DNA from 3 places in the Anoxybacillus sp. B2M1 genome. Region 3 is predicted to be linked to each of the others. Evidence: predicted binding sites of a transcription regulator. Region 3 holds the regulator's gene; each other region holds the start of a gene.
What was found. Region 3 encodes CtsR, which represses protease genes until heat stress. Its sites were predicted from a motif close to ATGGTCAATAAAGGTCAAACA; they were not measured.
Positions count from the first base shown of each region.

Region 1: a site for CtsR is predicted at 1,644-1,664, ahead of clpP (ATP-dependent Clp endopeptidase proteolytic subunit ClpP). Genes of this name have one in related genera too.
Region 2: a site for CtsR is predicted at 1,120-1,140, ahead of clpB (ATP-dependent chaperone ClpB). Genes of this name have one in related genera too.

Region 1 is NZ_CP015435.1:3,075,570-3,078,853, reverse strand. It holds gene GFC28_RS14970 (DUF3189 family protein) at 309-815, shown strand; tRNA gene GFC28_RS14965 (tRNA-Arg) at 1,195-1,266, opposite strand; gene clpP (ATP-dependent Clp endopeptidase proteolytic subunit ClpP) at 1,720-2,310, shown strand; gene GFC28_RS14955 (HPr family phosphocarrier protein) at 2,532-2,789, opposite strand; gene whiA (DNA-binding protein WhiA) at 2,815-3,284, opposite strand, start outside.
Region 2 is NZ_CP015435.1:1,822,538-1,825,821, forward strand. It holds gene clpB (ATP-dependent chaperone ClpB) at 1-1,106, opposite strand, end outside; gene GFC28_RS08815 (YjzC family protein) at 1,388-1,567, opposite strand; gene argF (ornithine carbamoyltransferase) at 1,684-2,631, opposite strand; gene GFC28_RS08825 (carbamoyl-phosphate synthase (glutamine-hydrolyzing) large subunit) at 2,628-3,284, opposite strand, start outside.
Region 3 is NZ_CP015435.1:2,559,207-2,562,490, reverse strand. It holds gene GFC28_RS20295 (transposase) at 1-270, opposite strand, end outside; gene GFC28_RS12485 (CtsR family transcriptional regulator) at 1,355-1,816, shown strand; gene GFC28_RS12480 (protein-arginine kinase activator protein McsA) at 1,832-2,377, shown strand; gene GFC28_RS12475 (protein-arginine kinase McsB) at 2,380-3,284, shown strand, end outside.

The sequences.
Region 1 (3,284 bases), 520 kb from region 3:
TATGAAGATAGATAACAGGAGCGCTTTGGAAAGTATAGGCGGATATTCTTTATAGATGTGGTGAATGTTGTTGATATCCTACACATAGTTGTCAGACTAATGATACTACTGATCCATTCAAAACCAATGAACACTGCTTGAATTCTTGTTTTTATCGCTGAAAAACCGATCAGAATCCGACCTTTTACACGAAACATCCCAAATTCATACCAATAAAAGGAACAAGGGAAAGCTCTTTCGCTCTTTTAAATACGACGGGTTCTGGTCATCCTACTTATTACAACATAGGATTAAAAGAGGGTGATTGGGTGATTTACATATATAATGACTACGCTGGAACACATAGCACGGCACTAGCAGCAGCCTACCATTTAAAAAAGCTGCCTTTGGATCGAGAGCTGACGAAAGAAGAAATTTTAAATACGGACTATTTTAACAAACTGACAAAAGATGATTTCGGAAAATTTTTCTTCCACGGAATCGATGAAGATGGAAATTCTGTGTATACCATTGGCAGAAAAAGAAACAAATTAGTCGTTCAAGCATTGGTAAATTTCATTACATTGCTACAAGAAAAACATAGCCATCACGAAAAGATTATTTTTTCTAATACTTCGCCAACGGTTCCATTTGCCATGACAATGGGAGGGTTTTTTTCAAGAGGATTGCACATCGATTTTATTGGCGTCCCCTTATTAGTTTTAGGTGCCAAACAATGTTGTCATGATATTCTTCGTCTCGTTGAATTTACAAAGCAAATCGGTCAATCGACAGAAAAAAAAGTCGTTGTATTAGAAAATCAAAATTTCAAATAACCTCTATCTCTTGGTTATTTTCGTGCCAAAAATGCTCGAAAATAACCATCCTTTTTTCTTCCTGACAAACAGAGAAGAATCAACCCGTCCGTTTCTCCGCTGCTTCTTTATTTGAATCCCCCCTCAACATGTTCTTTGATTTTTCCCAATAAAAAGGGTCCAGCATCGCCATGGCGCCTTGCCCGCAAAGAGATTGATTCGTATGTCATCGACGAAAAGAGCCCCTACCAATGGATTCAACAACGCTGGAACTGTCTTGTGAAAAATTTTTCCAAAAACAAAAGGACTCTTTCGGATTTAAAAAAATAAAAAACGACCGCAAATGCAGTCGTATCAAGGAGTTGTGGAAATGTAATCCGAACCAGTAGGATAGTTGGAACGCCCTCGGCAGGATTCGAACCCACGCTAAGAGAACCGGAATCTCTCGTGCTATCCACTACACTACGAGGGCATGATTGGTTAGCCGCATGTTCCATTATAATGAAGAACGTTTTTTTTTGCAAGAGGAAAATATGTTGTGGAAATAAGAAGCAAGATCGATTCATTATGGAAAAAACAAGTCCATAGATTGGTGTCTTCGGCCGCCGACCTCTCAGCTATCGTTTAAGCTGCGTTTATATCGGGCAAAACGCTTACTAACAGATGAACCTCCCCCCTTCACTCCGTTTAAAGGAGGGAGACTTCTCGGTGGATATGTTAAAAATTTAAAATCTATTTTCTTCAGCAATACGTCTGTTTAAAAAACAAAAAAGCGGATATGCTGAAAAAAGGGATATCGGAACAGAATAGCGAATAAATAAAATTATGAGGAGAAGGCAAAACGCTTTTTGTTTGACCTTCATTGACCAATTATGTATCATAGAAATACATATGATTTTAATTGACTGGTAAAGGAGGAAAACTCATGAATTTAATTCCTACAGTGATTGAGCAAACAAGCCGCGGTGAACGCGCATATGACATTTACTCCCGCTTGCTTAAAGACCGCATCATTATTTTAGGTAGTGCCATCGATGACCATGTCGCGAACTCCATTGTTTCCCAGCTTTTATTCTTAGCAGCGGAAGATCCGGAAAAAGATATTTCCCTTTATATTAACAGCCCTGGTGGTTCGATTACAGCCGGAATGGCCATTTATGACACGATGCAGTTTATTAAGCCAGATGTTTCGACCATTTGCATTGGAATGGCAGCATCAATGGGGGCGTTCCTGCTTTCTGCTGGCGCAAAAGGAAAGCGCTTTGCTCTTCCAAACAGTGAAATCATGATCCACCAGCCTTTAGGAGGAGCGCAAGGTCAAGCTACTGATATCGAGATTGCCGCTAAACGCATCTTGTTCTTACGCGATAAGCTGAATCGCATTTTGGCAGAAAATACAGGCCAGCCAATCGAGATCATCGAGCGCGATACAGACCGCGATAACTTTATGACAGCGGAAAAAGCAAAAGAATATGGTTTAATCGACCGCGTGTTGGCACGCGTTGACGAAAAATAATCCGGACAGCCAGTAGTAGACAAAGTCAAAGCAGACTTTGTCTACTACTATTTTAAAAACGCTTGGCTGAAAAATGCGGACAGCCAATCTGAAAATATGAAGGCTGTTCTTTTCCGTAAAGAACAGCCTTTTCCTTTTATGCATCGAATGACTCTCGGACAAAGTGCGGTTTGAGCATCCTGAACGAGTCGCTCTCTCCCAGCCATTCCTGCAGCCTCTTACTATCCTTCTTTTTGCACATATTTTGTCAATGCTTCAATCGCTTCTTGTTCATCCGGTCCATCAGCGATTAACGTAATGACCGATCTGGAGCTGATCGCTAGGCTCATCAGACCCATGATGCTTTTGGCATTGACTTTTTTTCCATCTTTTTTAATAAAAAGATCCGATGAGAAGCGGTTCGCTTCCTGAACAAAAAGTGCAGCTGGACGCGCTTGCAATCCAGTTTTCAACAACACTTCCACCTGTTTTTCCACCATATTCCTTCCTCCCCTTTTCCTGATTTTATTTATGGAAGTCTACAGGCTGTCCTGCCCGCAGCTTTTCAGCAATTTCATCGATTTTCCGCAAGCGATGGTTAATACCCGACTTGCTAATTTTCCCCCCTGAAACCATTTCACCTAATTCTTTTAATGTAACATCTTGATATGTTACTCGTAATTCTGCAATTTCTCGAAGCTTATCTGGAAGTGCGCTTAAACCAATGGTTTCATCAATGTAGCGGATGTTTTCTACTTGACGAATCGCGGCGCCGATCGTTTTATTTAAATTAGCCGTTTCACAATTGACAAGGCGGTTGACCGAGTTTCGCATATCGCGGACAATCCGAACATCCTCAAAGCGCAGCAAAGCCTGATGAGCGCCAATAATATTAAGAAACTCTGAAATTTTTTCTGCCTCTTTTAAATACGTAATAAACCCCTTTTTGCGTTCCAACGTTTTCGCATGCAGCCCAAAATGGCTGTTCATTAATT
Region 2 (3,284 bases), 740 kb from region 3:
GCGCGGTCATGAATATTCACGCCATGATGAATCTCAAACCGTTCCTTTAAACCACGCAAGATAGAAATCGTATCTTCCACGCTCGGCTCTTCCACAAGCACCTGCTGAAACCGTCGCTCTAAAGCCGGGTCCTTTTCGATATATTGTCGATATTCATCCAAAGTGGTAGCGCCAATGCAGCGCAATTCCCCGCGAGCGAGCATCGGCTTTAACATGTTTCCTGCATCAATAGCCCCCTCGGCTTTTCCAGCACCGACAATCGTATGCAACTCGTCAATAAATAAAATGATCTTTCCTTCGCTTTTTTTTATTTCATTTAATACAGCTTTTAAGCGCTCTTCAAATTCCCCGCGAAATTTCGCTCCTGCGATTAAAGAGCTCATATCTAAAGCAAAAATGATTTTATCTTTTAAGCCTTCCGGTACGTCCTTCCGAACAATCCGTTGAGCAAGCCCTTCGACAATCGCTGTTTTTCCCACTCCCGGTTCGCCAATAAGCACTGGATTATTTTTGGTTTTACGCGATAAAATGCGGATCACACGGCGAATTTCACTGTCGCGGCCGATGACAGGGTCAATTTTTCCGGCGCGCGCCTCTTCCACTAAATCGCGGCCATATTTTTTTAATACCTCATATGTAGCTTCTGGATTTGCACTTGTCACGCGCTGATTCCCCCTTATTTCTTTTAATACTTGTAAAAGTCTCGAACGATTTAATTCGTACTTTTGCAGCAGCTGCCCGATCTCATTTTTTTCATTGGTTAACGCCAAAAGCAAATGTTCTACAGAGGTATACTCATCCTTCATCTGTTTTGCTTCCTGTTCAGCGTTGGTGAGCAACCGTTCCAAACGAGGCGCCATGTAGACAATTTCTTCCGCCCCCATCACTTCAGGTTTTCTTTTTAAAAATGAACGGAGATCTACAGCCATTTTGTTAATATTGATATGTAGAAGAGAGAGCATGCGTTTGGCCAGCCCTTCTTCCTGCTCCAACAACGCCAGCAAAAGATGATCGATATCCATCATTTGATGATGATACGTTTTGGCGATGGATTGAGCAGAGATCAGCGCCTCCTGCATCTTTTCTGTTAGCTTGTTCATATCCATGACATTCACCTGTCTTTTGACTTTTTTTGACCTTTATATATATTATACCCTTGTCCCACAGGAAAAGCCATTCCCACGGTGAGAATGGCTCAGTCTATTATCCTGCGTCACAGCGTCTCGTTCGTCTGCACGGTAACGTCTTCGTTCGGTTCTCTTCTTTCTCTGCCCAGCGTTTTTAAGACATTTTGAAGTGGAAACAACTGAAATGAGTAACGCCTCAAAATAATGGTAGACAAAGAAAAAATCGGCTTTGTCTACCATATCAACGGCTGCATCGATCGTTATGGTTTGCGCATATAAGTCCAATGGCGATTATGATTGGACGTTTCTGGGAATGTATCTCCCGCTTTGAGCTTCACTTTTTTAGGATTTTTCACGTTATCTCCTGTTTCTCCGATTTCAATATATACACCATTGTTGGGCGCTTTGTCCCCTGGTCCAAAATGACGTCTTTGGCCCATGCTCATCCCCTCCTTCAAGCAGCGTACACGCTTATCATCTCCCCTCTTTTTATCATTCACTCATGCAAATCGTGGAATGATTTGCAAAAAAACACCGGAGTAACCTCCGGTGTTTTTCAGCATGATAATAACGATAGCAAAATGGCTTTTTGGACATGGAGACGATTTCCCGCTTGCTCAAATACATAAGAATGGTCGCTGTCAATGACGCCAGCTGTCACTTCTTCGTCGCGATGAGCAGGCAAACAATGCAAAAACATATAATCTGGCTTAGCCTGCTTCACTAGCTGTTCGTTGACTTGAAACGGCTGGAACACTGCCAGCCGCTGCTGGCTTTCCTGTTCTTGTCCCATGCTCGTCCATACATCCGTATAAATGACATCAGCATGTTTCACCGCTTCTTGTGGAGAATGGGTCACGACCATTTGTGATCCTGTTTGTTTGGCTACTTCGATTGCAGCCTTGACATATTGTTCTTTCGGTTCATAGCCTATCGGGCATGCAATCGTACAATCCATCCCTACTTTGGCAGCGGCGATCATTAATCCATGGGCAACATTATTGCCATCTCCGACATATACTAGCTTCAGTCCCTTTAGCTGTTTTTTCGTTTCATAAATGGTTAGTAAATCAGCCAGTGCTTGACATGGATGATCGTCATCTGTCAATCCGTTAATAACGGGCACCGTTGCGTACTGTGCAAGCTCTTCGATTTTGCTATGGGCGAATGTGCGAATCATAATCGCATCTACATATTGCGATAATACTCTTGCCGTATCAGCAATGGTTTCCCCGCGGCCAATTTGCAAATCATGGCTGTTTAAATAAAGCGCATGTCCGCCTAACTGTGTCATCCCCACTTCAAAGGATACTCTCGTCCGCGTAGATGGCTTTTCGAAAATCATCGCCAATGTTTTCCCTGTTAATGGTGTATAGGCTTGACCTGCCAGCTGCTTTTGTTTCAACTCACTTGCTAACGTTAGTAAATCATGGATCTCCTCAGAAGAAAAATCGATTAATGTTAATAAATCCTTTCCTTTTAATGAATGGATTGTCGCATTCATCCTATCACCGCTTCCTCTGTTTGTTTTTTTAATTTAAGCCATTCCTGAATCGAAAGAACGGAAAAATCGTCAGAATCAAGCGCCTGCAAAAACAGCTTGCACGTTTCCACTTCCGTAAAGGCCAGCAGCTGCCGTGACAAAGCAAGCATCCGTTGTTCCGCAGCTTGTTGATCGTTTTTGAAATTAAAAAAGGCTAATGCTTCTTTTCGCTTTACCCATTCAGAAAATGGAATGTGGCTCACAAGCTTGATTCGCTTATTCTTCATTGCTTCTACGAGCGCTTGTATTTGCTCTATTTCTGCATCCACATAAACCTCGAAAGCATCTGCTTTTTTTGTCAAATAAGAATGGAACGCTTTGCCGGCTGCCTCCGCTGCTGTATGAGCAATGCTAATTCCTTCGCCTGTCGATTTCATTTCCGGCCCGACAAGCGGATCGACTCCAGGCAGCTTATGCATTGAAAAAACGGGATATTTCAAAACAATGTAGGGCATATCGCTGAAGCTGTTTGTCACAAAATCATTTGCCTCATCTAAGCATTTCCCAAGCAATAATTTTGTCGCAATTTGCGCAAGTGGGATTCCCGTCGTCTTGCTGACAATCGGCACCGTTCGGCTCGCGCGAGGGTTGACTTCCAGCACATACACCTCGCC
Region 3 (3,284 bases):
AATGTCACCTTCAACAACCCTGGAGTCATATTCGTTCTTTTGATTTCGAGGTGACCCAAAAACACTCCTATGTTCTCGGCGGGCGATAGTTTGAACTTTCTTGCTGTCATAGGCGGCATCTCCTAAAGCAAACCGAATGTTCCAGTCTTTGAGAGCTGAAAAAACCTCTGGCGTGACTGCCGCGTCATGTCGATTGGGGGGTGTAAGCATATGGGAGACTACGATTTCGTCTGCGGTGATACCTGTATAAAGTTGATAGCCCTTAAACAAGTGATAAGAGTGGGCATCATCCTTCCTCTCATTTGAGAATCATAGGGGCTGCTTCGGAGTGCCATATTGTCAATCCACACAGCTGAAGGCTGCTTGACACTTAAATGCATAAGCAGTTGAGCATGAGATTCCGGAAACTCTTGCTCTTGAAACCATTGTCTTGTACGAGAAAGCGTCGAAACATGCAGAACGTCGCTAGTCCACAAAGGTGGCGACAATAATCAAACCACTGAAGGACTCACATCAACTCTCGCAACGAATCGAGCGCAAAATACGTTTTTAAAAATAAGCACCTGAGTAATGCCTTTTTAAAATCGGCGGCCTCTCTGTTGTATACGGCGTGCCAAACAAAGAAAGCCGATGGATCTATTGGAAGAATGCATTCAAAAGAGATTTGATCTCCCACATGCCTGTTCTTTAATCAAATTAGAACGCATAATGTCCACTCTTTGGAGCTTATTGGTCGCTGTATAGGATTTTCAAGGGAGTGAGTGGGTTTTTATATGTCTTTATGCATTTATGATGCGCTTTGCGACATATTCACAATAAAATTGTACATTTCGTTTTTTCGATACGATTGGTTTTCACTGATTAAAATTTGAACCTCTTATTCACCCCATATCATATCCTCGAGCATATTAAACGTTAAATCATGTGAATGACCACGTCAAACTCCTTGGTTCCTGTGCTTCTCTCTCATTCAAAAACAGCTTAATTGACATATTCTACGGATTGAATATGCTTTGCTGCACATGCGAAAACTCTGAAAAAGTGCAGATACCAGTTTCCATCGTTTGATGAAGAATGTTTTCCTTTGTTGAATGGTTTACTGCTTTAAAGACGGATCTTTGAGCATTGGCATGTTGAGATATGTCCTTGCTTCATAATTATAACTTTTTTCTTGATATAAAGGATTTTTAGCATATGTTATCGAATTAATTCATACTGCTTTTGTTTTAAATTCGGAAAATCGGCAATCATATGATTATCTGCTCTTGTTTGTTGCATTTTTTTTATATCTGCTATATAGTAAAATTAAGGTCAAATATAGTCAAAGTCAACTACCTAAGCAAGGAGGGGTAGGGTGAGAAACATTTCTGATATTATCGAACAATATTTAAAGCAAGTTTTAAATATGAGTGAACAAGAAATTGTTGAGATTAAACGAAGTGAAATCGCCGATAAATTTCAGTGCGTTCCTTCACAGATTAATTATGTCATTAATACACGCTTTACTTTGGAACGAGGCTATATTGTAGAAAGCAAGCGTGGCGGTGGAGGCTATATTCGAATTATAAAAGTGAAAACAAAAAATGAATCGCAATTAATTGATCAGCTATTATCTTTAATTCGTCATCATGTCAGTCAATCGAGTGCAGAGGATATTATTCGCCGACTTGTTGAAGAAAAAGTCATTTCTGAACGAGAGGCAAATATTATGCTGAGCGTAATGGATCGATCTGTTTTATATATTGACTTGCCTCAAAGAGATGAGTTGAGAGCTAGAATGTTAAAAGCCATGTTAATGTCTTTGAAGTATAAATAGAAAGAGGTGAGATCTTTGATATGCCAAGAATGTAAGCAGAGACCGGCCACGATGCATTTTACGAAAATTATCAATGGTGAAAAGACAGAATTTCATCTTTGCGAACATTGTGCTCAAGAGCACGGGGACGTTTTTATGTTTCATGGAAATGCAGGATTCTCTTTGCAAAATTTATTGGCAGGTCTATTAAATTTTGAAGCTCCTACAAAGGGAGCCAAGCAAAATGCATTTCAAAGCATTGAAATTTTGCAATGTGAACGCTGCAACATGACATATAATCAATTCGCCAAAATCGGCCGTTTTGGCTGCTCTCATTGCTATCATACATTCGCTAAACAGCTGCAGCCGATATTGAAACGACTTCATAGTGGCAATACTACTCATGCAGGGAAAATTCCAAGACGAATCGGTGGCAGTATTTATATTCGTAAACAAATCGCTCATTTAAAACAAAAACTGCAAGAGCTTATTGCCAGAGAAGAGTTTGAAAAAGCAGCTGAAGTTCGCGATCAAATTCGTTTGCTTGAATCACGTGTAAGTAAACATGGGGAGGAGGGCTGATTGTGTCGCTTGAGAAGTTTTTGAATACAGCAGTAAGCTCTTGGATGAACCAAGAAGGTCCGGACTCAGACATTGTATTGAGCAGTCGGATTCGGCTTGCAAGGAATATTGTAGATTACCAGTTTCCCACTGTTTTTGGCAACGAAGAAGCCCAGCATATCGTACAGCAATTTGAACAGACATTTGCACGCCAATCACATCCTGTAGTTGGTAGATTTGAGCTTTTAAAAATGAATGAGCTCCAAACGATCGAAAAAAGGGTATTGGTTGAAAAACATTTAATTAGTCCACATTTAGCGGAAGATTGCCCATTCGGAGCATGCTTGCTGTCGGAAAATGAAGAGGTAAGCATTATGATTAACGAGGAGGACCATATTCGTATTCAATGTTTATTTCCAGGACTGCAACTGACAGAAGCTTTAGAGATGGCCAATGCGCTGGATGATTGGATTGAAATGCATGTCAATTACGCATTTGATGAAAAGAAAGGTTATTTAACAAGCTGTCCTACAAATGTAGGAACAGGATTAAGAGCATCGGTAATGATGCATTTACCGGCTCTGATTCTAACACAGCAAATGAACCAAATCATTCCGGCCATTAGCCAACTAGGATTAGTGGTACGAGGAACGTATGGAGAAGGAAGTGAGGCCTTAGGGAATATATTCCAAATATCAAATCAAATTACGCTTGGCAAATCAGAAGAAGATATTGTGGAGGATTTAAAAAGTGTTGTTCAACAATTAATTGCTCAGGAAAGAATGGCAAGAGAGGCATTAGTCAAAACTTTAAACATACAATTAGAAGACAGAGTCTTTCGCTCCTATGGCATCTTGACCAATTGCCGTGTTATCGAATCGAAGGAAGCGGCCCAATGTTTATCGGATGTACGTTTGGGAATTGATTT